DNA from 2 places in the Cellulosimicrobium protaetiae genome. Region 1 is predicted to be linked to the other one. Evidence: riboswitches for the same ligand, from Rfam matches in the RefSeq annotation. Region 1 holds a riboswitch; the other holds the start of a gene.
What was found. A riboswitch is a leader RNA that binds a small molecule or an ion and turns the genes downstream of it on or off. The one in region 1 is predicted to bind S-adenosylmethionine.
Positions count from the first base shown of each region.

Region 2: another riboswitch for S-adenosylmethionine. It lies ahead of FIC82_RS03935 (hypothetical protein); the one in region 1 lies ahead of FIC82_RS18810 (LLM class flavin-dependent oxidoreductase).

Region 1 covers NZ_CP052757.1:4,354,843-4,370,751, forward strand. The annotation lists gene FIC82_RS18755 (LLM class flavin-dependent oxidoreductase) at 1-979, opposite strand, end outside; gene FIC82_RS18760 (rhodanese-like domain-containing protein) at 1,091-1,462, opposite strand; gene FIC82_RS18765 (LLM class flavin-dependent oxidoreductase) at 1,561-2,838, opposite strand; gene FIC82_RS18770 (NADPH-dependent oxidoreductase) at 2,954-3,955, opposite strand; gene FIC82_RS18775 (FAD-dependent oxidoreductase) at 3,952-5,133, opposite strand; gene FIC82_RS18780 (ABC transporter substrate-binding protein) at 5,141-6,175, opposite strand; gene FIC82_RS18785 (amino acid ABC transporter ATP-binding protein) at 6,319-7,128, opposite strand; gene FIC82_RS18790 (amino acid ABC transporter permease) at 7,125-8,216, opposite strand; gene FIC82_RS18795 (GNAT family N-acetyltransferase) at 8,213-8,836, opposite strand; gene FIC82_RS18800 (DUF1684 domain-containing protein) at 8,833-9,747, opposite strand; gene FIC82_RS18805 (NtaA/DmoA family FMN-dependent monooxygenase) at 9,806-11,200, opposite strand; gene FIC82_RS18810 (LLM class flavin-dependent oxidoreductase) at 11,220-12,374, opposite strand; SAM riboswitch class IV at 12,744-12,851, opposite strand; gene FIC82_RS18815 (TetR/AcrR family transcriptional regulator) at 13,111-13,758, shown strand; gene FIC82_RS18820 (MMPL family transporter) at 13,857-15,909, shown strand, end outside.
Region 2 covers NZ_CP052757.1:905,956-921,864, reverse strand. The annotation lists gene FIC82_RS03960 (hypothetical protein) at 1-164, shown strand, start outside; gene FIC82_RS03955 (GTPase) at 176-1,435, opposite strand; gene FIC82_RS03950 (DEAD/DEAH box helicase) at 1,614-8,111, shown strand; gene FIC82_RS03945 (UvrD-helicase domain-containing protein) at 8,177-10,456, shown strand; gene FIC82_RS03940 (nuclease-related domain-containing DEAD/DEAH box helicase) at 10,484-12,235, opposite strand; gene FIC82_RS03935 (hypothetical protein) at 12,232-12,837, opposite strand; SAM riboswitch class IV at 12,904-13,019, opposite strand; gene FIC82_RS03930 (hypothetical protein) at 13,031-13,885, opposite strand; gene FIC82_RS20790 (hypothetical protein) at 14,125-15,210, opposite strand; gene FIC82_RS03920 (hypothetical protein) at 15,257-15,643, opposite strand; gene FIC82_RS03915 (HepT-like ribonuclease domain-containing protein) at 15,767-15,909, opposite strand, start outside.

The DNA of each region.
Region 1 (15,909 bases):
GGTCGTAGTACGCGAGGAGGGCCTCGGCGACCTGCTCGGGCGTCCCGACGAGCGCGTTGGAGTTGCCGGCGCCGCCGGTGGCCTTGGCCGTCGCGGTCCACAGGGCGGTGTCGAAGCGCTCGCCCTGGGCGGCGATCTCGAGGAGTCGCTGAGACCCGGCGTTCTCGGGCTTGTCGATCGGGTGCCGACGGCTGAGCTGCCCGCCCGCGGCCGCCTTGCGCGCCTCGATCCGGTCGAGGACGCGGTGCGCCTTCTCCCAGGCGAGCTCCTCGGTCGGGGCGACGATCGGCCGGAACGCGGCGTGGATGCGGGGCGGCGTCGCGCGGCCCGCGGCGGCGGCCTCGGCGTGCACGCGCGCGATCTGCTCGGCGGTGCGGTCGAGGGGCTCGCCCCAGACGGCGTAGATGTCGGCCTCGGCCGCGCCGACGCGGAACGCGGCGTCGGACGACCCGCCGAACGAGATGGTCGGGGTGCGTCCCTCGAACGGCTTGGCGTCGAGCACGAAGTCGTCGAAGTCGTAGAACGGGCCGTGGTGGTCGAACGGCTCGGCGCTCGCCCAGGCCTGCTTCACGATCTGGATGTACTCGTGGGTGCGCGCGTACCGCTCGTCCTTGGTCAGCGTGTCACCCTCACGGCCCTGCTCGTGGTCGTTGCCGCCGGTGATGAAGTGGACGGAGAGCCGCCCGCCGGAGAGCTGGTCGAGCGTCGCGAACGTCTTCGCGGCGTAGGTCGGGTAGGACACGTTGGGCCGGTGCGCGAGCAGCAGCTCGATCGAGTCGAGGCGCGCCGCGGTGTAGGCGGCGAGCGCTGCGGGCTCGGGGCCGGAGGAGCCGTACGCGAAGAGCACGCGCGTCCACCCGTTGTCCTCGTGCGCGCGCACGATGCGCTCGAGGTAGGCGGGGTCGAACGCGGCGGTCGTGCGCTCGGTGGTCTCCGAGGCGTCGTTGGTCGTGGCGATGCCGAGAAACTCGACGGGCACGGTGGTCTCCTTGTCGTGGGGATGGGTGGTTCAGGGCTGGCGGGTCGGGCAGTCGACCCCGCAGCGACCGGACGCCGGGTGGCCGGACGTCGTCGGGCACCGCGGCGAGGGTCAGGCCTGCGCCGGTGTCGGGTCGGCGGGTACCTCGACCGGGTCGGACGCCGGTAGGCCGGCGTCCTTCCAGGCCGGGAAGCCGCCGTCGACGTGGGACACGTTCGTGTAGCCGCGCTGGGCGAGCGCCTCGGCGACGGGGCCGGAGCCGTTCGGCGACCCGCACACGACGACGACGGGCGTGTCGAGCGAGATCGCCGGGTTGCCGGCGGGACCGAACAGCGCGTCGAGGTCGTTGCGGTCCGCGAGCGTGGCACCGGGGATCTCGCCGTGAGCGGCGCGGCCGCCGGCCGAGCGCACGTCGATCAGCAGAGCGCCGTCGGCGACCTTGGCGCCGGCGTCGGTCGCGGTCTGGAGGGGCGGGGTCGTCATGGTGGAGCGTCTCCTTCGAAGGTCGTCGCGAGATCGACCCGCACGCCCGAGATCGACCTTCAGGAGGTCGATCTGGCGACGCAGGGGTCGATCTCGCGTCAGGGGGTGGTGGCGAGTGCGGGAGCGACGACGGCGCCCGCGGCCGCGTCGGGGGCAGAGCTCGCGAACCAGTGCTCCGCGAGCAGCTCGAACGAGCGGCGCGCGTCGTCGGCGTCGTGGGTCGCGGTGGTGACGAGCAGCTCGTCGGCGCCGGTCGCGCGGCGCAGCGTCTCGAGCCGCTGCACGACCGTCTCCGGGTCGCCGACGATCCGCGTGTCGACGCGGTCGGCGACGAGCGCGCGCTCGGCCTCCGGTCGCTCCTCCCACGCGGGCGAGGTGCCCGGCTCGGGGTACGCGATCGCGCCGTCGACGCCGCTGCGGATGGAGAGCACCCAGTCGGCGAAGGGCGTCGCAAGCTCGCGCGCCCGCTCGATCGTGTCGGCGACGAGCACGTCGGCGGACACGACGACGTACGGCTCGTCGAGCACCCCGGGCCGGAACGCCTCGCGGTAGGCGGCGACGGTGTCGATCGTCGCCGACGGTGCCACGTGGTAGTTCGCGGCGATCGGCAGCCCGAGCTCGCCCGCGACGCGCGCGCTCTCACCGGGGCTCGACGCGAGGACCCACAGGTCCCAGTCGGCACCCTCGACGGGCGGGCTCACGTACGGCGTCCCGTGCTCGTCGCGGTACGTCCCGGCACGCAGACCGAGCACGAGGTCGAGCTCGTCGCGAAAGCTGACCGGCGTGCGCGAGGCGCCGACGATCCGCTTCTGGGCGAGGATCCGCTCGCGCAGCACGGAGTCGTTGACGTTCGACGGCGGCGCTCCCGGGACGTAGAGCCCCTCGACGACGCGCGGCCCGGTCGTACCGCGCGGCGCGGTCCGCAGCGGACCGCCGGTGCCTTGCGTGCTGCCCTGCGCGCCCGTCGCGTCCTTCGGCGGAGTGAACGCCCGCCCCAGACCGAGGTCGACGCGGCCCGGGTGCAGCGCGGCGATCGTCCCGAACTGCTCGGCGGCGACGAGCGGGCTCGTCGTGCTCAGCAGCACGGCTCCGCTGCCGACGCGGATGCGCTCGGTCCGGGCCGCGACGGCCGCGGCGAGCACGGCGGGCGAGGCCGAGCCGACCCCGGGCGACAGGTGGTGCTCGGCGTACCAGACGCGGTGGTAGCCGAGCCGGTCGAGGTCGCGCGCGAGCCCGACGGCGCGGCGCACCGCGTCCTGGCCCGTCGCCCCCTCGGGCACGATCGCGAGGTCGAGGACGGACAGCGGGACGCGGCCGGACGCCGGTCGCGGCCCGCCGGCGGTGGCGGTCTGGTGCGGGTGCTGGTGGGACGACATGGCTTCCTTCAGTGGTGGAGCGGCGACCGGTGGTCGAGCGGCGGCTGGTGGTGGAGTGGTGGCTGGTCGTGGAGCGGTGGATCCCGGCTGCTCCCGACCGCGGGACGGGACCGGGCTACTTGGACGGGAACCCGAGCGCGGCGAGCGTGGGTCGCAGGTGGGCGCGCCCGCGCAGGGCGCCGGGGACGCGCAGGCGGTCGACGACGCGGTCGCGCCACCCGCCGTCGAGCCCTTCCTCGCGGTAGAAGGGCGCGATCCGCTGCTCGTACGCCGCGACGTGCTCGTGCTGGCCCGCGGCCCGGTAGCGCTCGGCGTGCAGCACCGCGGCCTGCGGCAGCCGCGGCTTGACGCGCTCGCCGCCCGCGGGGTCGGGGTGGCCGACGACGAGCCCCACGACCGCGACGACGCCCTCGGGCAAGCCGAGCTCCGCCGCGACCTGGGCCGGGTGGTTGCGCAGCGCCCCGATGTAGACGGTGCCGAGGCCGAGCGACTCGGCCGCGACGACGGCGTTCTGCGCGGCGAGCGCGGCGTCGAGGAACGCGACGACGGTCGTCTCGAGGTAGTCGGTCGCCTCGAGCCGGACGCCCTCGCGCTCGCCGAGGGCGCGCGCCCGGGCGACGTCCGCGAGCCACACGAGCAGCAGCGGCGCGGTCCGGACGTGCTCCTGGTCGCCCGCGAGCGCCGCGAGCCGGTCCTTGCGCGCGGGGTCGGCGACGGCGACGACGCTCCAGAGCTGGAGGTTCGACGACGTCGGCGCGGACTGCGCGGCGGCGACGAGCGTCGGCACGACGTGGTCGGCCAGCGGGTCGGCGAGGTAGCGGCGCACGGTGCGGTGCGCGAGCTGGATGTCGAGCACGCCCCCCGGCAGCCCGGCGGCGCGCGCCAGCCCTTCGGCGGCTCCAGGCGCGACGTCACCGGAGGCCTCCGGGCCGACGCCGTAGCGTGCCCCGAGCGTCGCGTGGACCCGGTCGAGCACAGCGTCGGCGGGCCCGGCGTCGGGTACGGCGTCCGCGGGCACGGCAGCACGCCCGCTCGCGGGGTCGGTCGGGTCGGTCTCCCGGTCGTCGCTCGACGTGGTCGTCGCGGTGGCGGGATCCGTGGCGGGGGCGATCGTCATGACGCAGTCCTCTCGGGGAGTGCAGCGAGGCGGGCGAGCGCGAACCGCTCGACCGCGGGGACGCCGTCGGGAAGGGTGACGAGGTCGGCGAGCACGCGGCCGACCGCCGGGGCAAACTTGAAGCCGTGGCCGGAGAACCCCGCGCCGACGACGACCGGGCCGCGGCGGTCGAGCACGAAGTCGTGGTCGGGCGTCGTGGTGTACGTGCAGCTCACGGGGACGTACGCGTCGGGGTCGAGGCCGGGCAGCCAGGTGCGCACGTAGTCGCGCAGCGCGGCGAGCTGGCCCGGCTCCGGCCGGTAGGAGCGCCGGTCGGGGTCGACGACGGGGCCGACCCCGTGGAAGCCGACCTTGACGCCCTCGCCCGGGGTCGCGAGGCCGTAGACGCCGCTCGGCCACGCGGTCCCGGGGCCGACGTCGTGCGTGAACGCGGGCCACCCCTGCGGGGTCGCGCCCGGGGCGAGCGCGAAGTGCGCGGGCTGCTCCTGGGTGACGACGAGCGGGAGCTCCTGCCCCAGCAGCCCGCCGGCCGGGCCGCCGAGCAGGCCCGCGCTCCACGCCCCGACGGTCACGACGACGACCCGCGCGACGATGTCGCCGCCGTCGGTCACGACGCGGACGCCCTCCGGGACCCGCTCGACGTGCCGGACGGCGACCTCGTGCCGGACGTCGGCGCCCCGGGCGGCCGCGGCGCCCTGGAGGGCCGCGACGGCGCGGTCGGCGTGCAGCCGCCCGGCCGTCGCGACCTCGTGCAGCACCCGGCCCTCGAACCGCAGTCCCGGCCACCGCTCGGCCGCGGCCGCGGGGTCGAGCCACTCGTGCTCGATCCCGCGGGCCGCGAACGCCGCGCCGATCGCGTCCGCGCGGCGCTCGGCGGCGCCGTCGCGCCGCCCGTGGCTCACGCCACCGGTGACGTCGAGGAGCTCGGTGCCGGTCTCCGACTCGACCTCGCGCCACAGGCCGAGCGCCTCCTGCGCGAGGTCGAGGTACTCGGGCTCGGCGTACGTCGTGCGGTAGATGCGCGACGTCCCGTGCGAGGCGCCGTGCGCGTGCCCGGGCGCGAAGCGCTCGAGCAGCACGACGTCGCGCCTGCGCCGGGCGAGCTGCCACGCGGCGGCCGAGCCCATCACGCCGCCCCCGACCACGAGGTGGTCGACGTGCTGGGTGCTGGTGGTCATGTGCCGGTCACTCCGTCTTCGGCAGGCCGGGTGGGTTGGTCTGCGACTCCTCGACGGCCTCGGACTCCAGGCCCCACCGCTGGAGCACCTCGAGGTATGTGCCGTCCTCGATGGCGTGGTTGATCGCGGCGGTGATGGCCGGGGCGGCCTCGTTGCCCTTCTTGGTCGCGACGGCGATCTGCGCCGTGTCGGGCCAGCCGCCGTTGAGCGTGCCGACGACCGAGAAGTCCTGCGGGGAGATCGCCGCCTGGTACGCGAGGGAGGCGTTGGGGCCGACGTACGTCTCGATGCGCCCGGACTGGAGCGCGAGCAGGACGTCGGAGAACTGCTCGTAGTACTCGGGGCCCTGGATGGGCTCGAGGCCGTCCTCCTGGTTGAGGCGGTCCCACTCGAGCACGATCTTCTCCTGGTTCGTCCCGGAGCCGACCGCGACGACCTTGCCCGCGATGTCCTCGCGCTTCGTGATCGACGTGATGTCGGAGTCGGCGCCCACGAGCCAGCCGAGCTCGTCGTTGCGGTACGTGGAGAAGTCGATGGTCTCCTTGCGCTCCTCGGTCACGGTGACGTTGGAGATCACGGCGTCGACGTCGCCCGAGCCCAGAGCGAGCGGCCAGTCGGCCCACGCCTTGACCTCGAGCCGCAGGTCCTTGCCGAGCGCGTCGGCGACGAGCTGCGCGATGTCCGTCTCGTTGCCGATGGGCGTCTCGTCGTCGTCGGCGAGGAAGCCGAGCGGCGGTGCGGAGCCGGCGGAGATCGCGACGACGATCTCGTCCTTGTCCTTCCAGGCGTCCGGGAGGAGCGCGATCGCCTCGGGCGACTCGGTGGTGCGGAGGCGGTCCTGGTCGGGGCTCGTGCTCACGTCGAGGGCGTCCGACACGGACGTCGTGCTCTCCGTCGTGCCGTCCGAGGAGGCCGCGCCCTCCTCCGCGGCGGCCGGGGCCTCGGTGCTCACCCCGGAGCAGGCCGCGAGCGCCAGCAGGGGCACGACGGCGAGGGCGGCGAGCGCGCGGGGGGCGCGGGCGCGGGTGGTCGTTGCGGTCACGGGTGTCCTACCTCTCGGGTGGTGCGTCGGTCGACGCGGGGAGTGCGGTGCGGGACGGCCGGGCGGCCGGTCGCGGGTGACGACGTCGGGGGGTCGAGGGCTGTGTCGGTCCCCGGGTCGTGGACCCGGGCTCGCGCAGCCGGTCAGAGGACCTTCTGGAGGAAGGCCCGGGTGCGGTCGTGGCGCGGGTGGTCGAGCACCTCGGCGGGCGTGCCCTGCTCCACGACGACGCCGTCGTCCATGAACACGACGGTGTCGGCGACCTCGCGGGCGAAGCCGATCTCGTGCGTGACGACGACGAGCGTCGTGCCGGTGCTCGCGACGTCCTTGATGACCTCGAGCACCTCCCCCACGAGCTCGGGGTCGAGCGCCGAGGTCGGCTCGTCGAACAGCAGCACCTTGGGCCGCAGCGCCAGCGCGCGGGCGATGGCGACGCGCTGCTGCTGGCCGCCGGAGAGCTGGCGCGGCCGCGCGTCGGCCTTGTCCGCGAGCCCGACGCGCTCGAGCAGCGCCCGGGCCTCGGGCTCGACGTCCTCGCGACGGCGACGCTGCGCGGAGCGCGGCGCCTCGACGACGTTCTCGAGCGCGGTGAGGTGCGGGAAGAGGTTGAAGCTCTGGAAGACGAACCCGATCTGGGTGCGCTGGCCGAGGATCTCGCGCTCCTTGAGCTCGCGCAGGGTGTTGCCCTTGCGGCGGTACCCGATGAGCTCGCCGTCGAGCGAGATGAACCCCTTGTCGACCTTCTCGAGGTGGTTGATCGCCCGCAGGAACGTCGACTTCCCGGAGCCCGACGGGCCGAGCACGACCGTCACGGACCCGGGCGGCACGGTGAGCGACACGTCACGCAGCACCTCGAGCGTGCCGAAGCTCTTGTGGACGCCGTGGATCTCGACGAGCCCGGCGGTCGCGACGCCTGCGGTCGCGGTGGCGCCGGTCGCGGTGGCGGCGCTCATGCCGCACCTCCCGACGTGCGCGCGGTGCGCGTCAGCACGCCCACGCGGGCGCGGGCCGCGTACGCGGGCGGGACGGAGTCGGGCACCGGCCGGCCGGAGAGCCGCGCCGCCCAGACCAGGACGGTCCAGCGTGCCTTCTGCAGCGGCGTCGGGGGCAGCGTGCGCACGGCGCCCTTCGCGTAGTGCCGCTCGACGTAGTACTGGACGACCGTGATGAGCGTGGTCAGCACGAGGTACCAGATCGACGCGACGATGAGCAGCGGCACGACGCGGCCGTTGCGGCCGTAGATGACGCTCACGATGTAGAACAGCTCGCCGTACGCGAGGACGTAGACGATCGACGTGCCCTTGAGCAGCCCGATCACCTCGTTGACGGCCGTCGGGATGATGGAGCGCATCGCCTGCGGCAGGATGATGCGGCTCACCTGGCGCCGCTTGGGGATGCCGAGCGACGCGGCCGCCTCCTGCTGCCCCTGGTCGACCGAGAGGATCCCGGCGCGCACGATCTCCGCCGAGTACGCGGCCTGCGAGAGCCCGAGGCCGAGGATCGCGGCCCAGAACTTGTCGATCACGGACAGCGTGTCGAAGTACAGGAACTCGGGCCCGAACGGGATGCCGACGCTGAGGTACGGGTAGAGGTACGCGAGGTTGTACCAGAGCAGGAGCTGCAGCAGCAGCGGCACGGACCGGAACACCCACGTGTACGTCCACGACACCGACTGCAGGAGCGGCGAGCGCGACAGCCGCATGAGGGCGAGCACGGTGCCGAGCGCGAACCCGACGACCGACGCGACGAGCGTCAGGCGGATCGTCGCCCACGCGCCCTCGAGGATCGAGGGCCACGTGAGGTACTGCGCGACGACGTCCCACTCCCAGCGGTCGTTCGTCACGAGCGAGCTGACGACCATGGCGAGCAGCACGGCCACGCCGGCCGTCGCTGCCCACCGGCCCGGGTGCCGGGCGGGGACGATGCGCAGGCTCTCGAGCGGCAGCGCGTCCTCGACACCGCCGCGCGGGTCGGCGGGGTGCCGGCCCGACGGCGGTGCGAGCTGCCGGGACTCGTCCTGCGGGAGCGACACGGTGCTCATGGCGCGACCTCCAACCACTTCTCGAAGGCGAGCGGGCCGATCTCCTCGGGATCGGTCCCGGTGTCGAACAGGGGCGTGTAGCCCGTCGCGAGGTAGAGGCCAGCGGCCTCGGGCTGGCGCGGGCCCGTCGTGAGGTACACGCGCCGGTAGCCGCGCTCGACGGCCCGGCGCTCGAGCTCGGCGAGCACGAGGCGCGCCAGCCCGCGGCGCCGGTGCGCCGAGTGCGTCCAGATCCGCTTGAGCTCGGCGGTCCGCACGGCGGGCGCCCCGTCGGCGCGGCGCGCGGCCGGCCGGGCGAGGCGGGCCGGGTCACCCAGCTCGGGCTCGGTCCGACGCCGGAACGCGCCGCCCGCGACCGGGTCGCCGTCCTCCAGCACGAGCACGAGCTCGCCGTGCGGTGCCGCGAAGTCCTGCGCGGGGTAGTGCTCCATCTCCGCGCGGAGCTCCTCGGCGGTGAGCACGCGCTGGTACCGCGTCCAGTATTCGTGGGACAGCTCGTCGAGGAGGGGGCGGACGAGCGGGTCGTCCATGAGGACGGAGCGGACATCGCGCGCTGCTGCGCTCGGCCCCGCCTCCCCGGTCGATCCCGTCGTGGCCGGTCCCGCCGCGAGCGCGGTCATCGGGGTGCCCTCTCGCCCGCGGTGACGGCGAACGGCACGTGGTTGCCCTCGACCGGCGCCGGGCAGGTGCCGAAGTCGCTGAACGCGTACGGGAGGTTGATCGTGCGGTTGAGGTCGAGGCGCACGCGCCCCTCGGTGCCGGGCGCCACGTCGGCCTCCACCCACAGCACGCGCCAGGGCGCGACGGCCTCGTCGAGGTGCAAGGCCTCGTCGCTGAACAGCAGCGTCACCGCGCCGCCGGGCTTGCCCGTGAGGACGAGCGTCGCGCGGTGGGAGCCCCCGTCACGCTCGACCACGAGGTCGACCTCGCCGACCGTGCTCACGTGGTGCACCAGCCCGGGGCGCGCGGCGCCGACGACCACGGGCCGCGGCGCGTCGTACCAGCGCACCGCCGCGTCCACGACCCAGGCGGGGTCGTACGCGAACGTCGGGACGCCGTCGAACCCCGTCCTGGCGGGGGCGAGTGGGTCGCGCAGCCGGACGGCGTACCGGCCCGTGCGGCGCACGACCTCCACCGCGACCTCGCGCGTCTCACCCCCGTCCGCCGGGTCGCCCGCGTCCCGGCCGTCCGGCAGGAACGTGCCCGCGACCGACGACCCGCCCTCCGTGACGACGACGGTCCCGACGGAGTCGCCCGTCGTCGTGCGGACGGCGCCGCCCTCGCCCGCGCGGTGGTGCGCGCCGTCGGCGTCGGCCCACCAGAGCCCGGGCACGCCGGGCAGTGCGGCGGGCTCGGCCGGGAGCCAGTGGTACGCGACGAGGCTCAGCCAGCCGTGCGGCGGGCGCAGCCCGTCCTCGCGCTCGGCGTGCCACGCCGCCCACGCGGCGGCGTCCTGCGCGTCGGCGGCCGGCCCGGGGGCGGCGGGGTCGTCGGCCACGGCGCCCGTGGCGGTCGGCGTGCTCGTGCTCATGGGTCCTCCGAGGTCGGTGCGGTGCAGGTCTGCGGGACTGGTGCAGGTCGGGCTGCGGTCAGCCGACGAGCTCGGCCGAGGCCGGCTCGGGGTCGGCGGCCCGCGGCGCGGCTCCGGGCCGGGCGAGGCCGAGATGCTCGCGCAGGGTCGTGCCCTCGTACTCCGTGCGGAACGAGCCGCGCTCCTGGAGCAGCGGGACGACGCGGTCGAAGACGTCGTCGAGCCCGCCCGGCGTGAGGTGCGGGACGAGGATGAAGCCGTCGGAGGCGTCCTCCTGGACGTGGCGGTCGATGTCGTCCGCGACCTGCTGCGGCGTGCCGACGAACCCGCCGCGCGACGTCACCTGGATGACGAGCTCGCGGATCGACCAGCCGTTCGCCTCGGCCTGCTCGCGCCACGCCGCGGCGACCGCCGCCGGGTCTTTCGCGTGCCGCACGCGCCCGCGCGTGATCGACAGGTTCTCCGTGTCGGGGTCGACGTCGGGCAACGGCCCCTCGGGGTCGTACGCCTCGAGGTCGCGGCCCCAGACCTGCTCGAGGAACGCGATCGCCGTCGGGCCCGAGACCTGCTGGAGCCGGATCTCCCGCGCGCGCTCCTCCGCCTCGGCGGGCGTGTCGCCCAGCACGACGACGGTCGCGGGCAGGATCTTCAGGGAGTCCCGGTCGCGCCCGTGCGCGGCGAGGCGCCCCTTGACGTCCTCGTAGAACGCGCGACCGGCGTCGAACGTCGAGTGCGCGGAGAACACGACGTCGGCGGTCCGGGCGGCGAAGTCGCGGCCGTCGGCGGAGTCGCCCGCCTGGAACAGGACCGGGTGGCCCTGCGGCCCGCGCGGCGTCTCGAACAGCCCGACGACGTCCGCGTACGTCCCGTGGTGCGCGACCGGCCGCACCGACCCAGGGCGCAGGAACTCGCCCGCGATGCGGTCGGCCAGCACCGCGTCGTCGTCCCACGAGTCCCACAGGGCGCGCGCGACCTCGACGACCTCGGCCGCCCGGGCGTAGCGCTCCGGGTACGGGAGGTAGCCGCCGCGGCGGAAGTTGGCTCCCGTGAAGGCGTCGGGGCTCGTCACGAGGTTCCAGGCCGCGCGGCCCTCGGAGAGCAGGTCGAGCGTCGCGAACTGCTTCGCGAGCTCCCACGGCTCGTTGAACGTCGTGTTGATCGTGCCCGCGAGGCCGAGGCGGTCCGTGACCGCCGCGAGCGCGGCCAGCACGGGCAGGGTGTCGGGGCGCCCCACGACGTCGAGGTCGTGGATGCGGCCCTTGTGCTCGCGCAGGCGCAGGCCCTCGGCGAGGAAGAAGAAGTCGAGCTTCGCGTCCTCGGCGCGACGCGCGAGGTGCTCGAACGAGGCGAAGTCGATCTGGCTGCGCGAGCGGGGGTCGCTCCAGACGGTGGTGTTGTTGACGCCCGGGAAGTGGGCGCCGAGGTGGATCTGCTTGCGGGGGCGCGTGCTCATGTCGTCGGTCCGTCCGGGTTCAGGCGATCGCCGCGTAGCGGTTGGCAGGGAGCGGGAGGCCGAGCGTGTCGCGCAGGGTGGTCCCGGGGTAGGCGGTGCGGAACAGGCCCGCGCCCTGCAGGAGCGGCACGACGCCGTCGACGATCGCGTCGAGGTCGGTGCTCAGGGACGACGGGCGCAGGAGGAAGCCGTCGGCCGCGCCGGCGTGCGCCCACTCCTCGACCGTGACGGCGAGGTCGCGCGCCGTGCCGACGTGCGTGAGCGAGTCGGTGTCCCACGAGACGCCCTCGAGGTCCTCGAGCAGGTCGAGGCGGGCCTGGGCGCTCGCGCGCGTGTCGCCGACGACGACGTACGCGTCCACGAGGACCCGGAGCGTGTCGGGGTCGCGCCCGGCGTCGGCGGCCGCGTCGCGCACCTGCGACCGGAGCGCGGTGGCCTCGTCGCGCGTCGCGGCGCGGACCCGCACGACGTCGGCCCGGCGGGCCGCGAGGTCGAGCGAGGCAGGCGTGTCCGCCCGGACGACGACGGGCGGCTGGCCCTGCGGCGGGCGCGGCGTGATCGACGGCCCCTTGACGGCGAAGCGGATGCCCTCGTGGTCGACGTAGTGGAGCTTCTCGCGGTCCACGAACCGGCCCGTCGCGACGTCGCGGATCTCCGCGTCGTCCTCCCACGAGTCCCACAGCCGTGCGACGACCTCGACCGCCTCGTCGGCCTCGGCGACCGCGTCGGGCTCGTCCTGGGCGCCCTTGCGACCGAAGGCCGCGGCCTCCGCCGGGGTCGTGGACCACCCGACCTGCCACCCGGCGCGGCCCGCGCTCACGTGGTCGATCGTCGCGATCGCCTTGGACACGTGGAACGGCTCGGTGTGCGTGGTCGTCACGGTCGGGACGAGACCGATGCCCGCGCTGCGGGGCGCGAGGCGGGACGCGACGAGCGCGGCGTCGAGCCGGCCCCGCACGGACCCGTTGCGGCCCGGCTGGAGCGTGAACGCATCGTCGAGCGTGACGAGGTCGAGCAGTCCGCGCTGGGCGGTGGCGACGAGCTCGACGAGGCGCTTGGCGTCGAAGAGCCGCTGGGCCTGGGAGCCCACGGTCCGCCAGGCGGCGGGGTGCGCGCCGGCGTCGGTGAGGTCGACGCCGAGGTGGACGGTACGGGCGGGGCGGGGGTCGGGCATCGCGAGGATCCGTTCTCGGTGGAGCGCCGACGGCGCGCTCAGGGCGCGGCGGGGGCGCGGCGGGGTGCCGGAGGGGTGGGCAGGGTGGTCCCGCCGCGCGGCGACAGGACGGCGGTGGGGATGCCGGGGCGACCGGCCCGCGCGCCGTGCGCGCGGGGGGTCAGGGGCGGGTCGTCGTCAGCGACAACAGGCGGCGCGCGCGGGAACCGCGGTCCCCAGGGCTCGGGCGACGGGGGCGCCCGCGGGCGGACAGGGGCACGTCGACGCGTGCACGGCGCGCACCGGGGTGCGCACCGCCGTGCTCGACTCTCGCCGGTCCATCGTCCGTCTCCTTCGTGCCCGTCGCCGGGCTCCGCGTCGTTGCCCCGTGCCACGCGCTGTCCGCGCGACGCGGGGCCTGGTCCTCACCCGGGGCACCCCGCCGCGCGGGAGGGTTGCCGTCCGACGAGCCGGGGCTTGATGTCGGAGCTCATGACCATGTCCTGTGACCGGGGTGCGACGACCTCGGTTGCGCGGGAACTTACGAGCGACCACCGAGGGGTGTCAACGCACCGAGGAGACCTTCCCACATACTGGACTTGATCGGTCAACTTTGAGTCGCCCAGGGCGCTATTTGCACCGAGTGCATCAATGCACTTAGTGTCAAGAGGTGCCCCTCCCCTCCGCGACCGAGCCGTCGGGCGTGCCCGTGACCGACCCGGCGACGAGATCTGCGACGAGCTCCGCGTCCGGCCGCGTGACCGGCCTCGTGACCGGCCCCGCGCCCGACCGCCGTACGGCGCTGCGCGCTCGGCACCGACGGGCGATCGTCGACGCCGCAGCCTCGCTCATGGAGGAGAACGGCGGTGCCCGCTTCACCGTCGACGAGCTCGCGGCCCGGGCGGACGTCGCACGCCGCACGATCTTCAACCACTTCGCGTCGCTCGACGACGTCGTGGTCGAGGTGTGCGAGGACGTGCTCGGCACGGTCGTCGACGCGCTCGGGGCGAGCGCGGCGGAACCCGGCACCGACCGCACGACGCCGCTCGACGACCTCACCGCCGCGCTCCGCGGCACCGACCTCGTGGGCCCGATGGCCTACCTCACGCGCGCCCTCGGCGGGACCGCGACCGAACCCACGCCGCGCGTCACGACGATGGTCGTGCGCACGTTCACCCACCTCGCCGAGCGCCTGGTCGCCGAGACGACGCGCCGGCACCCCGACGTCGACCCGCTCGAGATCGAGATGCTCGTCGCCGCGCTCATGGCGGGCGTGCTCGTGATCCAGCGACGCTGGTGGGCCGCCACCGGCGCGGCCGACGACGACGCGTCACGCCGCACGTGGGACGACCTGCTCGACCGGTTGGTCACGCGTACCCGCACCGGCCATGCCGCCACCGCCTGACGCCCGAGAGCACCGCCGACCAGCCCGCACCCGACCCGCTCCACGACCCGCTCCACGACGCACCCGGACCTCACCGGACCTCCCACCGAAGGATCCTCATGGCTGAACTCCTGTACCGACTCGGCCGCGCGTGCGCGCGGCGGGCGAAGACCGTCCTCGCGGCCTGGCTCGCGGTCCTCGTCCTCGCCGGCGCGGCGTTCGTCGCGTTCGGCGGCACGCTCGCCACCAGCTTCTCGATCCCGGGGACGCCGACGGCGGAGGTGACCGACCGGCTGCAGACGGCCCTCCCCGAGGCGTCCGGCGGGAGCGGCACGATCGTCTTCACCACCGAGGACGGGTCCGCGTTCACGTCCGAGCAGGAGGCCGCGGTCGCCGACCGCATCGCCGACGCCGAGGAGGTCGACGGCGTCGAGACGGTGATCGACCCGTTCGCGACGCAGGCCGAGCTCGCCGACCAGGCCGCCCAGGTCGAGGACGGCCGCACCCAGATCGAGGCGGGACGGACGCAGATCGAGGACGGTCGCACCCAGCTCGACGCCGGCCAGGCGCAGATCGACGCCGCGCGCGCCCAGCTCGACGCCGGCCAGGCGCAGATCGACGAGGCCCGCGCGCAGGCGGAGGCCGCCGGCGCGCTCGCCCAGGCCGCCCCGCAGCTCGACGCGCAGCAGGCGGAGCTCGACGCCGGCCGGGAGGAGCTCGACACCCAGGCCGCGGCGCTCGCCCAGCAGCGGACCGCGCTCGAGGACCAGAGCGCGACGCTCGAGGAGCAGTCCGCCCAGCTCGAGGCCTCCGCGCCCCTGCTCGAGATGGCGTCCGAGATCCGCATGGTCTCCGAGGACGGGAGCGCCGCGGTCGCGAGCGTCGCGTTCACCGAGCCCAACATGGACATCGAGCAGCAGACCAAGGACGACCTCGTCGCCGTGTTCGCCGACGCCCCGGTCGACGGCGTCCAGACCGACTTCTCGGCCGACATCACCCAGGGCGTGCCCCAGGTCTTCGGTGTCGGCGAGGCGGTCGGCCTGGTCGTCGCGGCGATCGTCCTCGTCGTCATGCTCGGCACGCTCGTCGGCGCCGGGCTGCCGATCCTCACGGCCCTCGTCGGGGTCGGGATCGGCGCGCTGACCGCGATGGCGTTCTCCGGCGTCGTCGAGATGTCGTCCGTGACCCCCGTCCTCGGCCTCATGCTCGGGCTCGCGGTCGGGATCGACTACTCGCTGTTCATCGTCAACCGGCACCGCCGACAGCTCAAGCAGGGCGACGCCGTGCACGAGTCCATCGGGCTCGCGAACGGGACGTCGGGCAACGCCGTCGTGTTCGCGGGCGCGACGGTGCTCGTCGCGCTGCTCGCGCTCAACGTGACCGGCATCCCGTTCCTCGGGCTCATGGGCACCGTCGGCGCGCTGTGCGTCGCGATCGCGGTGCTCATCGCCGTGACCCTCACCCCGGCGCTGCTCGGCATGATCGGACCGCGCATCCTCAGCAAGCGTGAGCGCGCCGCGCTCGCCGGGGCGACCGCCGGCGAGGGCGCGTCGGGCACCGAGGGCCCCGCCGCGCCGTCGGGCCCGGCACCCGCGCGGCCGATGTCGACCCTGCGGGCCGTGGGCACCGCGCTGCTGAGCGTCGCCGCGCTCGCCGTGATCGCGATCCCCGCGCTCGACCTGCGGACCAACCTCCCCGACGGGTCGTCGGAGGCCCACGACTCCACGCAGTACCGCGCCTACTCGACGATCGCCGAGCAGTTCGGCGAGGGCACGAACGGGCCGCTGCTCGTCGTCGCCGACCTCCCGGGCGAGCCCACCGAGGCCGAGGCGCTGGAGTACCAGGTGCGCGTCGCCGAGGAGCTCTACGCCCAGGACGACGTCGTCGCGGTCGCCCCGATCGGCACGTCCGAGGACCGCACCGTCGCCGCCTTCCAGGTGGTCCCCGCCGAGGGCCCGACGAGCGAGTCCACCGAGCAGCTCGTCCACGACCTGCGCGCCCTCGAACCGCTCGACGGCGAGGTGACGCTCGGTGTCGCCGGCTCCGCGAGCGGCAACATCGACATCTCCGACAAGCTCGCGCAGGCGCTGCCGATCTACCTCGCGGTCGTCGTCGGGCTGTCGCTAATCATCCTGGTCCTGGTGTTCCGCTCGATCTTCGTGCCGGTCGTCG
Region 2 (15,909 bases), 1.2 Mb from region 1:
CGGATGTCGAGCTGGACGACCACGGATCGCTCGTCAGCGCGCTCTGGCCGCACGCCCGAGCAGAACTGATCAACCTCATCCCACCCGTCGCCGGCAAGAGCCTTGGCCTGCCGATGTCCTTGGACCTCGCGGCGGTGGAAGCAGACCGCATGGCTGGCGAGTGAGGCGCTTCGAGCTATTTCGAGCTCGCAGCGGAGGCCCCCGAAGCCGTTGATCTCATGCCCTTGAGCTTCGACTCGAGCACGACCATGATGATGGGCTTCAGGTAGCTGAGCAGAGGCCCGATCTTGTCGGGGTCGATCTTTCCCGACGCGATTCGGTCGCACAGGAAGAGCCACGCCTCACCGGCCGCGTAGGTCCAGGCGCTCGCGACAGCTGCATTGATCACCGATCCCACGCCCGGGATGGCCTTGACAAGGCTCGCGGCCGCGGCACGGCCCGTCAGCTGCAGAGCCAGCTGGAAGAGCGCCGTACCTCCACCGAGCACGCCCTTGAGGCTCAGCCCGTACATGCGGGCGACCTGCCCCATCATGCCGAGTTGGATCGGCGCCAGGACGGCGGCGGTGGCGACGGGCACCGGGATGGCTGCTGCGCCTGCGGCCGAGGCAGCTGCGGCAGCGATCAGCCCGCGCGCCGCGCGACGCTTCTTCTCCGCATCCAGCTTCTGCGCGGCGTCGATCGCGTCTCGAAACGTCGCATCAGCGGCGGCACGCGTCTCGTCCAGGAGCTTGAGCAACCCCGCGGACGGAGTCCTCGAACGGGTGAAGCAGAGGGCCGGCTTCCCGTCGTGACGCATCCACAGGCCGTCGACGTTGTTCCAGATCCACCGGCCGAACTCGAGGATGTCCTCCATCTCGTCGTCGCGCACCTTGGTCACCACACCGATGACGGGGATGTTCCGCGACGCGAGCTCCGCGATCGCCTTGAGGTGCGCATCCTCGACTCGGCGTGTCCCCTGGTCCCAGCAGAACCATGCGAGATGGATACGGTCTTCCTCGGGCCCCTTCTGGATCGCGGTCAGATCATCCTTGATGATCGAGACTGGGTCGCGGCCATGTTTGCCCAGTTCGAAACCGGGGAAGTCGTAGAGTCGAAGTGTGCCGGCCTCGTTGTCATGAGGCTTGACCTCCTGGGTCACGGGAGCACCGACGCCGACCTCGGCACGGACCTCCCCGAAGATCGCGTTGACGAGGCTGGACTTGCCCGCCCCGGTGTTGCCCAGAACGGCGAGGTTGAAGCGCGGGACGACTTCATGGAGCTTCTCCCACCCGTCCGCAAGGTGTTCAGCAGCGTCGTCCTCGCTCAGGTCCGCGACGTCGTCGAGGCGAAACGCTTCGTGGGCGCGAGCAGCGCTGGGATCGCCCATCTCCGCGTACTGCTCCTGGGCTTCCTGCCACTGGCGGAGGAACTCATCGGCGATGTCGCTCTCACTCATGCCCGGAGGCTACCGGTCAACCGCGCAGCACATTCTCCCCGAACGGGTGAAATCCACGCGCCCGGACCGAACGCAGAAGTGCAGGCAACAGCTCTCTAGCCGCTCCGCCCGAGCAGGCATGCGATCGCCTCCGCGAAGGAACGACTCGCGATGACCGAGAATCTGACAGCATGCCTCCGTGAGTGAGCTCCTCCCCGTGTCCCAGGCCGAGTCCTTGCGCGCTGCGCTGCTGGAGTACCTGGGCACGACGTTCGCCCTCGCCGACGCGAGCACGCGGGCGTCGTTGGAGGATTTTCTCCGGTCACCGAGCACCGGTCTGTTCCGCGGTCCGTACGTGCGACTCCGGCTGCCTTTTCGGCCGGCCGAGCCCGGCTGGCGTGAGTCGTTGGACTGGTACGGCGGGTACCCGCAGCCGTACGGGCACCAGGCGGACGCGTTCCGGCGGCTCTCCTCGCTCGCCCCAGACGGTCGGCTGCGCCGCCCGCAGCCCACCTTGGTCACGACGGGCACGGGCTCGGGCAAGACAGAGTCGTTCCTCTACCCGATCCTCGACCACGTGCTGCGCGCGAAGAAGGCGGGGCTCGGCGGTATCAAGGCGGTCATCCTCTACCCGATGAACGCGCTCGCCAACGACCAGGCCAAGCGCCTCACCGAGCTGCTGACGTCGCCGTCGAACCCGGAGCTGCGCGGCATCACGGCGGCTCTGTACACGGGCGAGGAGGGCCCCACGCGGACGAAGGTGACGACGGCTGGGCTGATCACGGATCGCCCGGTGATCCGGGACTCGCCGCCCGACATCCTCCTGACGAACTACAAGATGCTCGACCAGCTGCTGCTGCGTCGGGACGACGCAAAGCTGTGGTCCGCGAGCGCCCGGTCCCTGCAGTACCTGGTGCTCGACGAGTTCCACACGTACGACGGCGCGCAGGGCACGGACGTCGCGATGCTGATCCGGCGGCTCGGCCTCGCGCTGAAGTCGTACTGGCCGACGGATCCCGCCGACCGCGTGGCGGCGGGACTCACGGACGCGGACGTCGCGCGCCCGCTGGGGATCGTCACACCCGTCGCGACGTCCGCGACGTTGGGCGACAAGGGCGATCCGTCGGCGATGCTCGACTTCGCGCGGACGGTGTTCGGCGAGGCGTTCGGGCCCGACTCGGTCGTCACGGAGTCGCGCCTGCCGCTCGACGAGTGGGTGGGCGACGCCGTGGAGCGCGCCGCTGCCCGCGGGTTGCGGGCGGTGGAGGTGGACGACGTCGTCGCTCGGCTCCTCCTCGACGACCTCGCCGCGGTCGACGTGACCGACGTCGGCGCCCTCACGCGCACGGTGCTGCGCAACCTGTTCCGCACGGACACCGGAGACGCCGGGTTCGTCGACCCGACGTCCGACCGACCCGATCTCTCGGGCGACTCGCACGACGCCCTCCTCTGGCTCGCGAAGGCGCACCCGATCGTCACCGGGGAACGTGGTCTGGTCCGGCTCGCCGCACAGGCGGTGGACCTGTCGGTGCTCGTCCGGGATGCGTTCCCGCCGTCGTCCGACCCGTCGTGGCCGGTCCGCGCGGAACAGACCCTCACCGCGCTGCTCTCCGCCTTGTCGCACCTGCGCGCGAGGACCGGTCGCGGCGCTCTGTCCGTCGACGTCCACCTGTGGACGCGCGAGCTGACCCGGCTCAACAGGACCACCGCGGGAGTGGCACAGTTCCGCTGGCAGGACGACGGCGTCGTCGTGCAGGACGCGGACGAGGACGGCCCGGGCGGCGGGACGCACGCGTTCCCCGCCCTGTACTGCCGCCACTGCGGCCGCTCGGGCTGGGGCGTCGCCCTCGCCCCGACCGGCACGGACCTGGACACGCACGACGACGACATCCGCGGCCGGCACCTTCGCGGCGACGACCGGTTCCGGGCCCTCGTCCACGCCCCCGCCGAGGGCGAGCGGGCCGAGGGCGGCGAGAAGGTCGAGGGACTGCGGTGGTTCCTCGTCGGCCAGCGCCGCCTCGTCTCCTCCCTGCCGGAGGGGGACGACACGGACGCCGGGGTCCTTCCCGTCCTCGTGCACCCGCTGGACGACGTCGGCGCGAAGCCCTCGAAGGACGACGACTGCCCGTCGTGCGGGCAGAAGGACGGCATCCGGTTCCTCGGGTCCGCGATCGCGACGCTGCTGTCCGTGTCGCTGTCCAGCCTGTTCGGCACGGCCGGGCTCGACCCGCGGGAGAAGCGGGCCCTCGTCTTCACCGACTCGGTGCAGGACGCCGCGCACCGCGCCGGGTTCGTCCAGTCCCGTTCGCACGCGCTCACCCTGCGTGCGGTGATGCGCCACGCCGTCGGCGACGACCCGGTCGACCTCGCCACCCTTGTGGACAAGATGATCGCCGACGCCGGCGACGACGGGAAGAAGCGGTACCGGCTGCTCCCGCCAGACCTCGCGGAGCGTGAGCCGTTCGCGCCGTTCTGGAAAAAGGGCCCGCGGGCCAAGGGCCAGGACAAGGTCCGGGACCGGGTGCGGCGTCGGCTCCTGCTCGACGTCCTCCTCGAGCACGGTCTGCGCTCCGCCGTCGGCCGGACGCTCGAGGCCACGGGGACGCTCGTCGCCGAGGTGCGCGTCGACCCACGCCCCCTGCTCGGCGCGGCACGCGCCGCGCTCGACGAGGTCGACCGGCAGGAGGTGCTCGACGGCTTCGCCCCCACCGACGCGGAGCTGCGCGCCTGGGTCCGCGGTGTCCTCGAGCACATGCGTACCCGGGGGGCGATCGAGCACGAGTGGTTCCACACGTTCAGGCAGGAGGACGGCAACCGGTGGTGGATCACCGGTGGCCGACGACGTCACGAAGGGATGCCTGGCTTCGGCAAGGGAGCCAGCGCACCCGGCTACCCGCGCGTCGGCGGCTCCGTCACCACCGGGGCCGGCGCGAAGGCCGCCGGGGACGACCTGGAACCCGTCGGCTCCGCACGCGGCTGGTACGCGGCCTGGACGGCCAAGTGCCTGCACGTCGACAAGACGGAGGCGGCGACGCTCGCGCGCCTGCTGATGAAGCACCTCGCGCGGCTCGACGTCGTCGCCGGTCTCCTCTCGTCGTCCGGCGCCACGACGTACCACCTCGCGCCCCGGAACGTCATCGTCCAGGTCGCGACGACGGACGCCCTCCGCGACGGTGCCCTGTGCCTCGAGTGCAGCGACTGCGGATCCACCGTCCCGGCAACGGCCACCGTCGTCGACCAGCTCGACGGGGCACCGTGCCTGGTCGCCCGCTGCACCGGGCGTCTGCGCCGGCACGCCGTCGCGGACAACTTCTACCGCCGGATGTACGAGGACTCCGACCCGGCGCGCGTCGTCGCACGCGAGCACACCAGCATGCTGGAGGACGAGGTCCGCCTCGCGTACGAGACGGCGTTCAAGGAGGAGGTGCCCGCGCCGGACGCCCCGAACGTCCTCGTCGCCACGCCGACGCTCGAGATGGGGATCGACATCGGCGAGCTGTCCGCCGTCATGCTGTCCTCCCTGCCCCGCACCGTCGCGTCGTACCTGCAGCGCGTCGGCCGCGCCGGGCGCGCGACCGGCAACGCCCTCGCGATCGCGTTCGTCACTGCCCGCGGCGACCAGCTGCCACGCTTCGCCGACCCCGGCAGCGTCATCAACGGTGCCGTACGACCGCCCGCCACCTACCTCGACGCCGAGGAGATCCTGCGCCGCCAGTACGTGGCCTCCGTCGCCGACGAGTTCGCCCGCCGTGCCGACGCACCGCACCCGCGCACCGCGTCCGACGCGCTCGGCAGCAGCGAACCGGGCTCGTTCCTCGGAGAGCTCGTCGCGCTGTCCGAGGCGGAGGGGCCCGCCCTTCTCAACCGGTTCCTGTGCGGTTTCGTCGACGTCTCCGACCCGGTGAAGGAGACGTTGCGCGCGTGGGCGCTGCCCACGGTGACCGCATCGGGCGAGAGCGTCCCGTCCGAGCTCGCCCGGCGCGCGCACACCGCCTCCCTCGCGTGGCGGGGACGGATGGAGACCCTCGCGCACCGCGAGAAGGAGATCCAGACCGCGATCAACGCCGCGGACGGGCTGCGCATCAAGGCCGACTCTCCCGCCGCGACCAGCGACGACGAACGCGCGCTGCGCACCGCGCAGGCCGCGCTCAAGCTCACCCAGTACCAGCAGGCGCGGGCCGCGACCGTGCACTGGGTAGGCGTGCTCGAGGAGCACGGGCTGCTCCCCAACTACACGCTGCTCGACGACTCCGTCGCGCTCGAAGTCTCCCTGTCCTGGGTGGACCCCGACTCCCAGGAGTTCCGCACCGAGCTCATGGAGCTGGGCCGCGGATCCGCCCAGGCATTGCGCGACTTCGCGCCCGGCTCCACCTTCTACGCACGCGGGTACGCCATCGCGGTCGACGCGCTCGACCTCGGGCGGGACGACGACGCCGTCCGCACCTGGGCCTGCTGCCCCCACTGCGGGTTCACGCACGACGTCACGGACGCCTCGGCACCGGGCGGCACGGCCGCGCTCGCGGCCTGCCCGCGCTGCGGCAGTCCGGCCCTCGCGGACGTGGCCCAGCAGATCGAGGTCGTCGAGCTCAAGCGCGTCTCGTCCGTGATCCGGCGCGAGGAGGCGACAATCGACGACCGGAGCGACGAACGCGAGCGCGAGCGGTTCACCATCCGCACCCTCGCCGACGTCGACCCCGCCGCCGTCACCCGGCAGTGGTTCGTCGAGGGCTACGGCTTCGGCGCCCGCTACCAGCGCGAGATGACCATCCGCTGGCTCAACCTCGGCCGGTCCTCCGCACAGGGCGCGACCCTCGAGCTCGCAGGGCAGCCCCACGACGTCGCGCTGTTCCGCGTCTGCGAACGGTGCGGCAAGCTCGACACCTCCACCGGTGCCAACCGCGCGTCGGAGCACCGCCCCTGGTGCCCCCTGCGACGGGCACGAGACGAGAGTGTCCGCACCGTCGCCCTGTCGCGGTCGCTCACCACCGAGGGTCTGGTGCTGCGGCTCCCCGAGTCCGTGACGCTGGGGGACGACTTCTCGCTCCCGTCGTTGCGTGCAGCCCTGCTCCTCGCGCTGCGAATCCGGATCGGCGGCGACCCGGACCACCTGGAGGTCACGGACGTCGTCGACCCCAGCCCCGCGGCGGGCAGCCCGGCCGAGGCCCTGCTCCTGCACGACGTCGTGCGCGGCGGCACCGGCTACCTCGCCGAGCTCTCCGACCACGACGCCGTGTGGACCATGCTGCGCGACGCCTGGCGACACCTCGAGGACTGCGCGTGCCAGCACGACGGCAGGCTCGCGTGCGACCGGTGCCTCCTGCCGCACGCCGCGCCGCACCAGGTCGGGCACGTCTCCCGGGCCACGGCCGCGCGCCACCTCAGGTCGATCCTGCTCGGCACGTCGCAGGTCGGCGACGACGAGGTCCCCGCGACGAGCCCGTGGACGGTCACGGTGGACGAGCCCGACGTCACCGACCCCGAGTCCCACATCGAGCTGCTCTTCCGCAAGGTGCTCCGCGAGCGCCTGGAGAAGATGGGCGCGACCATCACGGAGAAGCCGGGGCCCCAGGGCAACACCTGGTCGGTCACCATGCCCGGCGGCGCACACTGGCGGCTCGAACCACAGGTGCTCGTCCACGACGCCGGGACCAAGCCCGACTTCGTCCTGCGCAGCGACCGGCCCGACGTCCCGCCCACCGCCATCTACACCGACGGCTGGCAGTTCCACGCCTCCCCCGCCGTCAACCGCCTCGCCGACGACGCCACCAAGCGCCAGGCCCTGCGCGACCTCGGGTACCAGGTGCTCGCTTTCACGTGGGAGGACCTCGACCGCACGCACGCTTCCGCCGTCCCCGTGCCCTGGTTGCACCCGCAGGCACCCGCAGCCGTGCTGAGCGAGGCGAAGGACAAGCTCTCCCCCGCGACCGTCGGGCTGGTCTCGCGACCGCCGCTCGACCTCCTGCTGGACTGGGTCGAGCGACCCGACCGGCCCGCACGCGCCATGCTCTCCAGGTGGCTGCCGGCACTTGCCGGGATGAAGCTGTCCCCGGCGATGCACTCGAGCGACGTGAGCCTCGCACATCTCTCGCTCGCCGCGATCGACGGCCAGACACCGCCTGCCGGCCCTCGGTTCGCCGCCACGGGGCGCCAGGGATCCCTGGGCCTTGGTGTTCGGCCGTTCGTGGGGGACGCCCTGGAGATCGCCGTCGTCCTCGACGACGACCCCGAGGCGCTGGGTCAGGAGCACAAGGAGTCCTGGCGTGAGTGGCTGCGCCTGTCCAACCTGCTGAACTTCCGTGGGGACCTGCCGCTGCGGATCGCCACGCGTTCGATGCTCGCGGCTGGCGTCGCTACCTTGCCGTCCGCCGCAGAGGCGGAGGAGAGCAGTCGGGTCGAGTCCGCGCTGGCCGCCCTCCTCGAAGCCCACCCGGCCTGGCAGACGGCTCACACGATCGCGACCGCCGTCGAACGGGAGCTGCTCCAGCAGCTCCTGCCGCTCGCGGCCGACGGCGTGGAAGCCCCGACCATCGGCGACGAGTTCGGAGACGGTGTCCCCCTGTCGTTGTCGTGGCCGGACCGTAGGGTGACCGTGCAGACGGACGCTCTGGACGCCGCGACGCTCACTCAGCTCGACGCCGAGGGGTGGACGGTGCTTGAGCCCGACGCCGACGTCATCCGCACCGCCCTGACCGGCTGACCGGCCACCTGCCTCGACCGCACTGCCAGCGACACCCGACCCACCGACCCCGGAGACCAGCACCGATGCCGCAGATCATCCTCGGACCGTCGTTCGGCAAGCTCGACGGCGCCGTGCGCAAGGCCGCGTACGCGTTCCTCGAGAAGCTCCAGGAGAGCGACGCCACCGCGGGCCTGCACATCGAGCCGATCAACGGTTCGGCCGACCCCCGCGTCCGCACCGGACGGGTCAACGACTTCTGGCGTGCCCTGCTCGTCAAGGTCCAGGGTCAGGCCGCGGAGGCGCACTACGTCTACCTCGGCACCTACCCGCACGACGAGGCGATCGCCCGCGCCAAGACCGCCGTGGTCCGCGTCAACCCACGCAACGGCATCGCCGAGCTGGTCGAGGCCGCCGCGGCCGACACCGCGACCGAAGTGGCGGAGCCCGCCGCACCCCGGACCGGACGCACCCGGCCCCAGCCCGACGACGTCGACCTCACCACGTACCCGCTCCTCCAGACGCAGGGCGTGGCCGTCGCCGACCTCGTCGACCTCGGGATCGACGCCACGATCGCGGACGCCGCCCTGACGGTCGAGACCGAGGACGAGCTGCTCGCGCTCGCGGGACGGGCGCCCGCGACCTGGCAGGGGGACGCCCTGCTCGACCTCGCCACCGGTGCAGGCCTCGCGACCGTGCGGGACAAGCTCGGCCTGACAGTCCCCGCCGTCGAGCCCGACCCCGAGAGCGACGACCAGCTTCTCGACGCCCTCAAGCAGCCCGCGGCGCAGATGGACTTCGCGTTCATCGAGGACGACGCGGCCCTGCGTGCAGCGATCGAGGACGACAACTTCGGCCGCTGGCGCGTCTTCCTCCACCCCGAGCAGCGCGACCACGCCTTCAAGAACCGGTCCGGCTCGTTCCGGCTCTCGGGCGGAGCCGGAACCGGGAAGACGGTGGTCCTCCTCCACCGCGCACGACACCTCGCGAGGAAGAACCCGGCGGCCCGCGTCGTCCTCACCACGTACAACCGGACCCTGGCGTCGTCGCTGGAGGAGACCCTCCGGCTCCTCGACCCGACGCTCCCGATCGCGAAGAACCTCGGGGACCCCGGGGTGTACGTCGCCGGTGTCGACGCGCTCTCCCGCCGCGTGATCGCGAAGGCCGAGGACGTCCACGTCGCGTCGGCCGCCTGGGGCGAGACGGTCGCGTCCGTCCTCGGCCCGCGCTCGCCCTACGTCCTCGACCTCACCCCGGCGGCCCGGTGGGAGGCGGCACTCGCGTCCGCCGGCGCCGACCTCGCACCTGAGCTGCGGAGCCAGGCGTTCCTCCAGGCCGAGTACACGACGATCGTCGTCCCCCACCGCATCACCACACGGGACGAGTACCTGCGCGTCCGCCGTCCGGGGCGCGGCGTCGCGCTGAGCAGGGTCCAGCGCATGGCCGTGTGGCGCGTCGTCGAGGCCTACCGCGCGTCCGCGGACGCCGCGGGATCGACCGACTGGGACGAGAAGGCGATGGTCGCCGCGACGCACCTCGACGCCCAGGCCGCGGCCGGGGTGCCGCGCGTCGCGGACCACGTCCTCGTCGACGAGGCGCAGGACCTCGCACCCGCCCGCCTCGTCTTCCTGCGGGCACTCGTCGCCCAGGGACCGGACGACCTCTTCCTCGCCGAGGACTCGCAGCAGCGTATCTACGGGCAGAAGGTCGTGCTGTCCCGGTACGGGATCAACATCGTCGGCCGGTCCCGGCGCCTCACCCTCAACTACCGCACGACCGCACAAGTGCTGCGCTACGCCGTCGGCGTGCTGGCCGGGGAGGACTGGGTCGACATGGAGGCAGGGGACGCGGCCGCCACCGGCTACCGCTCCGCGCGGTCCGGGCCCGCGCCCCGAGAGGTCCGGGCGTCCTCGCTCCTCGACGAGTACGAACAGGCTGCCGAGCTCGTCCGCGGCTGGCGCGACGCCGGGGACGCCGGGGACGCCCCCGAGACGATCGGCGTGCTCGTCCGCACCAAGAACACCGGCGACAAGGTCGTCCACGCGCTGAGCGAGCGTGGCGTCAAGGCGAAGTTCATCCAGGACGACGCCTCGACCGGGACCGGGAGCGTGCTCGTCATGACCATGCACCGCTCCAAGGGCATGGAGTTCAAGCGTGTCATCCTGTTCGGCGTCTCGTCGGACGAGCAGGGCTGGGGCTACGGGTTGTCGGCCCTGCCGGAGGCCGATCGCGCCGACGGCGAGCTGCGCGAACGGTCCCTGCTCTACGTCGCGGCGACCCGTGCACGCGACGAGCTCGCGGTCCTGTGGAACGGCCGCCGCAGCGATCTGCTCCCCGCCCACGCCGAGGCGGCAACCGTCTCCTGACCCGTTCCCGGCCCAGGACGGGCGCCGTCAGGCGTCCGCCCCCGAACCGACGGGAGCCCAGGCCTGCGCTTCCGTGAGCCGTCGTCGCACGGCCTCTCCTCCGACGCCCTCGATCCACGACCGGTCGCCGACGACGACGAGCAGCGAGCGGGCGCGTGACAGGCCCGTGTAGAGCATCTCTCGGGCTCGCGCCTCGTCCCGGACGCCGTTGACGGACAGCACGACCGCGGGACGTTCGAGGCCCTTGAACCCGAGGACGTGCCCGAAGAACACGTCCTCCTCCGCGAAGAACGCGTCCCAGTAGGCGGCGTACCCGCCGACGGTGACCTCGTTGACCTGGGCGGGGTGGCGGCGTCCCGTGGCCAGGAGCGCGACCTGGCCGGGGTTCCACCCTTCGTCGAGCAGCGCCTCGACGGCGTCGTCGGCGGCCTCCACGGCTGCGGCGGCGGGCACGTCGACGATCCGCACGCGGGGGCCGTTCATCCCTCGTGGGGTGAGGGTGTCGGGTGAGAGCGCGCCGAACACCTGGGCGATCTGCTTCGTGGAGCGCAGGTTCTCGCGCAGCGTCACGGGGACGAGCTGGAGCGGTACGTCGACACCCCGAGGGAAGACCCGTTGCGCGTCGTCGAGGAAGACGTAGAGCCCACCGTCGTCCGGGTCGCGCAGGCACCGCAGGAGCGACGGCCACCAGAGGTCGCCGAAGTCCTGCGCCTCGTCCACGACGACGGCGTCGAACAGGTCCGTCGACGGACGCTCGCCCGCGAGCCGGCCGAGCTCGGTCGGCAGGTGCCGCTCCCAGTAGTCCGGGTCGTCGTCGGCGCCGCGCTCGGCGCCCCAGCTCAGCGGCAGGTCGTGGAACAGTCCCACGTAGGCGGGCCGGTCGCGCGCCGGCCACGTCTGGGTGACGCGTTCGAGGTAGCGTCCGAGCCCCCGCGAGTAGCAGAGCAGGGCGACGCGCTCGCCCGCCCGTGCACGCCGTCGCGCCTGCTCGAGCGCGAGCCACGTCTTGCCCGCCCCCGCGCCGCCGACGACCCGCATCCTGCGCACCTCGGAGAGCGCGTCGAGGACGCGGGCCTGGTCGCGGGTCATCTGCTCCAGGCGCGTCTCGTGCTCCAGGGCGAGCGACAGGTGCTCCGCCTGGCTGGGGAAGCCGCTGGCGAGCGAGTCCACGAGGGCGGGGACGTCGTCGGCCGCGAGCCCGGCATGGCCCTGGCCGTGACGCTCGACGGCGCGCTTCACCCGCTCGGCGACGCCGCCCGACCGCTCCAGGTCGCCGCGGTCCACGAGCATGTCCCGTGGAAGGTCGACCGTCTCCCAGTCGCGCGGGACGTACCGGTGCGGGAACGCCACGAGGTGCGCGGTGCGCGCCTCCGCGGCCCACAGGTCGCGACGGCGCAGCAGGGCCTGCAGCGCGTGCCGTGCACCCTGGACCTGGCGCACCGGGTCGATGCGGTGCCGCCGGGGACCGTTGCCCTGGAACCAGGTGCCGTCGACCCGGTCGACGTGCCCGCCCTTGACCTCGATCGCGGCGAGCCCGACCCCTGGCCAGGCGACGAGCACGTCGATCTCGTACTCCTGCTCGTCCTCCTGCACGTGCACCCCGTGGAACAGCACGACGTCGTCGGGAAGCTGTTCGCGCAGAGCGTCCCACACGGCGCGCTCGGCGCCGCCGTCGTCGGGGAACGTCGGGTCGGGCGGGAACGCGAGCGGCATGTGCCGTTCGTACCGCACCGTGCCGACGACGTCACGGGCCTGACGACCTGCGGTCTCGCGCGTCACGGGATTTCACCCGCTGCGACCGCCACGGGGCTCGCGGGGTGCACGGCCCGTGCCCACGCGAGGAACGCGGCGCGGCGGGACACGGAGTCCGGCCCGCCACCACCACGGTGGCGCCAGTGGTCGAGTCGCGCAAAGTGCCGCACCGTCGTGGATGGCTGGGGCTCGACCCGGCCGTCGCGCTTCCTGCCCCAGAACGGTGCGCTCGTGTCGAGCTCGACGACGCCGAGGCCGCTCTCGCGCGCGCGCCGCCACCGCGTCGGGAAGACGAGCGTGACGTAGGCCTCCATGCGCCGCAGGGTCTGGTGGTCCTGCGTGATCCCGGTCAGGGGTTCGGCACCGAGCGACTTGGCGAGCGAGGCGTCGACCTTCTGGCACGCGTCGCAAACGCGTCGCTCGATGTGGAAGCGGCTCGTCATCTGGACGCGCTCGCTCAGGCAGACGTGGCAGAGACGCAGGAACGGGTTGAACGAGCACCCGCGCGACGGGACCGGGCGCGGGTGCCCGGTGTGGACCGGGCACACGAGGTGCCCCTCGTCGCTCACGAGCAGCTGGCACGCGTCGTCGGTACGGACCCACAGGGTCATGGTCGGGGTCGGGTTCATCGGAGCAGCCCTTCGGTCAGGGCCGACGGCACCCGGGCGCGCAGCAACGCACCGAGGCGGACGTCGACCTCGCACTTCCCTGACCGTTCGGCCAGGGCCGGTCTTCCTCCTGGGGCACCGTGCGCGAGGGGCGCGGTTGCCGGACCGGCACGCGGAGGGCGTCTCGCCAGTCACTCGTGACCTGGGCAGTTGTCTACCTCACCCGCTGATCGGAAGCAACCTCGCTCCCCGGGCTGGCCGGGCCGTGCACCGGCCGGAGTGGCTCCAGACCGGGGTGATCTCTCAGCGCCTGCTCGCCGTGCGTCCTGTACAGGGTCATCACCGCGGCGAAAGGGGCGTGGTCGCCAGTGAGCAAGAGCGGCTCGGTCGAGGAGAACTGGCAGACGAGGGCCCACCCGCCGGGTTCGGGGAATACCGCCGTCATCGCGGAGTAGTCGAACGACAGCCATCGCCCATGCACCTGGACCAGCAGCCGGTGGTTGCTCACGACGAGCCGGGAGACGCAGCGCTCACGCCACTGCTCTCGGGCCTGCGCCTGGGCGGCGCTACGCTCGGCGGCGTTGGCGATCGCCGTCACGGCAAGGCCGGTGAGGACGAACGACGGCCGCCCGTAGTAGAACCCCGACGTCTGCGTGTAGCTGACGGTCGTCCCGTAGTAGCGCGCGTACCCGGCGGGCACGTCGCAGAAGAACTCCTCGCCCGCGTACGGGACGACGTCCCACACCCGCAGCGTGGGCGGAACCTCCCGCGCGAGGAGTTGCCGGTGCAGGCCCTGGGCTTTCGCCCACGCGTGCGCGGCGGCGTCGCGCCGGCCGATCTCGGCACGCTCGGTCGCAGAGAACCGACCGCGGCTGCGCCGGTGCTCCCGGAATGTCCTGGCGCCCTTTGCGATCGCGACAGCGAGCAGGGCGACCGGCCCGAGGAACGCCACGGCGACCACCAGGAGCACGAGGAACGCCCACGCCCCGTGGTAGAGCTCGTGCCGGTTGAGCGCGTCGAGGACGAGGACGCAAGCGAGGAACACGGCGGGTGCGGCGACGAGCGGCACGACCCATCGTGCGTGCCGCCGGACTCGTCCCGCCCTCGCCGCCGCGCGCGGATCCTCCATGAAGCAGCCCCCTGCTCACGTCGTGCGTCGGGTACTCACCCGTCGTCTCTGGAGGCACGGTAGTCGACTCTCTTGAGGCAGAGAGTCGACGACCGCGTCGGCTCGCCTCGGCGGCCCACAGCCGGAGCTGCACCGCAGGACGGGCCGCACCTCGCGGCCCGTCCCACGGCGTCGGACCTTCAGTGCGCGACGACGGCGCCTCCCAGCGGGCCTGCCGTGGGCTGGGTCTCGCGCGCGTAGCAGTAGAACCCGGGCACGCGCGCTCCGGACCGGAACGTCACCTTGTTGAGCTGGCCACTCTGGCTCGCGATGACGGTCCACGGGAGAGGTCCACCCGCAGCCGCATCCACGAGCTGCTGCAGCGCCGCGCGCGACGAGTCCGCGTTGAGGTAGACCGGCACGCCGCACACGGTCGCCCAGACGACAGCGCGTCCACCGAACGTCCCCACGTCGGCGAGCGTCGGCGCGCCCGACGCGAGCACCGACCGCACGTGGTCCAGCAGGTGCCGCTCGTCGAACGGGTCGTCCTTCGTCCCGCGCGGGGCGGGCCGCACCGGTGCGGGCGCAGGGCTGCGACGACCGGTCGGAGTGCTCGCGCGCTCAGGCGCGGAGCCACCGGCCGCCGCGCGGTCCGCCTCGGTGTACGCGGCGTGCTGGTCGCGTGCCGCAGCGGGCGCCGCGCCGGCCCACACGGCGCCGCGCATCGCGGCCATGCTGCGCGACGTCGCGGCGTACGCCTGGTCGACGTTCGCCGTGTCGTACGTGAGCGACCGCTCGCGCTTCACACCGATCGACGCGCCGACCTCGATCGCGTCCTGGTTGGCGCCCATGTAGAGGAACGTCCAGCCGAACTGCTCCTCGCGCTCGGTGACGAGCGCCTTGATCGCGGCGTGCGTGTACTCCTTCGACGCGTTCTCGAGGCCGTCGGTCATGATGCCGACGATCACGGCGCCGGGCCGCTGCTCCTCGGGGAGCTGAGCGATACGCAGCGCGGTCGTCTGCACGAGGCGCCCGATGGAGTCGAGCAGCGCGGTCATGCCGCGCGGGCGCAGGTCGAGCGGGGGGACCTCGCGCACGTCGAGGTCGGTGTAGACCTCCTCGAACTCGTTGTCGAACTGCGCGAGCGTGACCGTGCAGCGGCCGGGCGCGTCGCGCTGCTCGGTGAGGAACAGGTCGAAGCCCTGCTCGGTGGCCTGCTTGATCGACTGCATCGAGCCGGACCGGTCGAGCAGCATGGCGAGGTGGGTGAGGGTCTGGTCAGGCATAGCGGTTCCCTTCGTCGTGCTGCTGGACGGACGGTGCGGCGGGCGGTCAGGTGCGGCGGCGGAACCTCAGGGGTTCGACGGCGGTCGTCGGCTCGGGCGGCGGTGTCCCGCGTTCGCGGTCATAGCGGGCGCGCGTGACGCCCTCGGCGGAGACGCGGCCGTCGGGGCCGGAGTAGCCCGCGAGCGCCGGTGTCCGTGCGATGCGGGGCGGCACCGTGTTGGGGGCGACGCCGGCCGCCTCGGCGACCGACCGCATCGACGACCCGGCGAGCAGCGCCTCGGCCATCGCCTCGTCGAGCGCGACGTCAAGCAGCGCGCGCGCTCGCGACAGCGGCTCGACCGCCTCGCCCGGCGCGGCGGTCGAGGCCTCGTCGAGCGCCGCGCGTGCGGCGTCGAGGCGAGGTCGAGCGTGTCGCGACGCGTTCGTGGTCATGCAGCGAACCTATGCGCAGTAACTGCACATGCGCAAGAGGTGCGCGCACATCGTGCTCGCACCCCCCGCTGGAGACGCAGCCCGGCGCCGGAGTTCCAGGCTCAGCCAGCGAGGTTCGAGCGCTCAGCCACCCCTCGCCGCGACGCTCCTCAGGGCTGCGGCGTACTCGACGAGATCGTTCTCGACGGTCGCGCGCACGATCTGCGGGTCGACCGTCGCGCACCCGTGAGCGATCCGCTTTCGCGTCGCCCAGATCACGCGCCAGG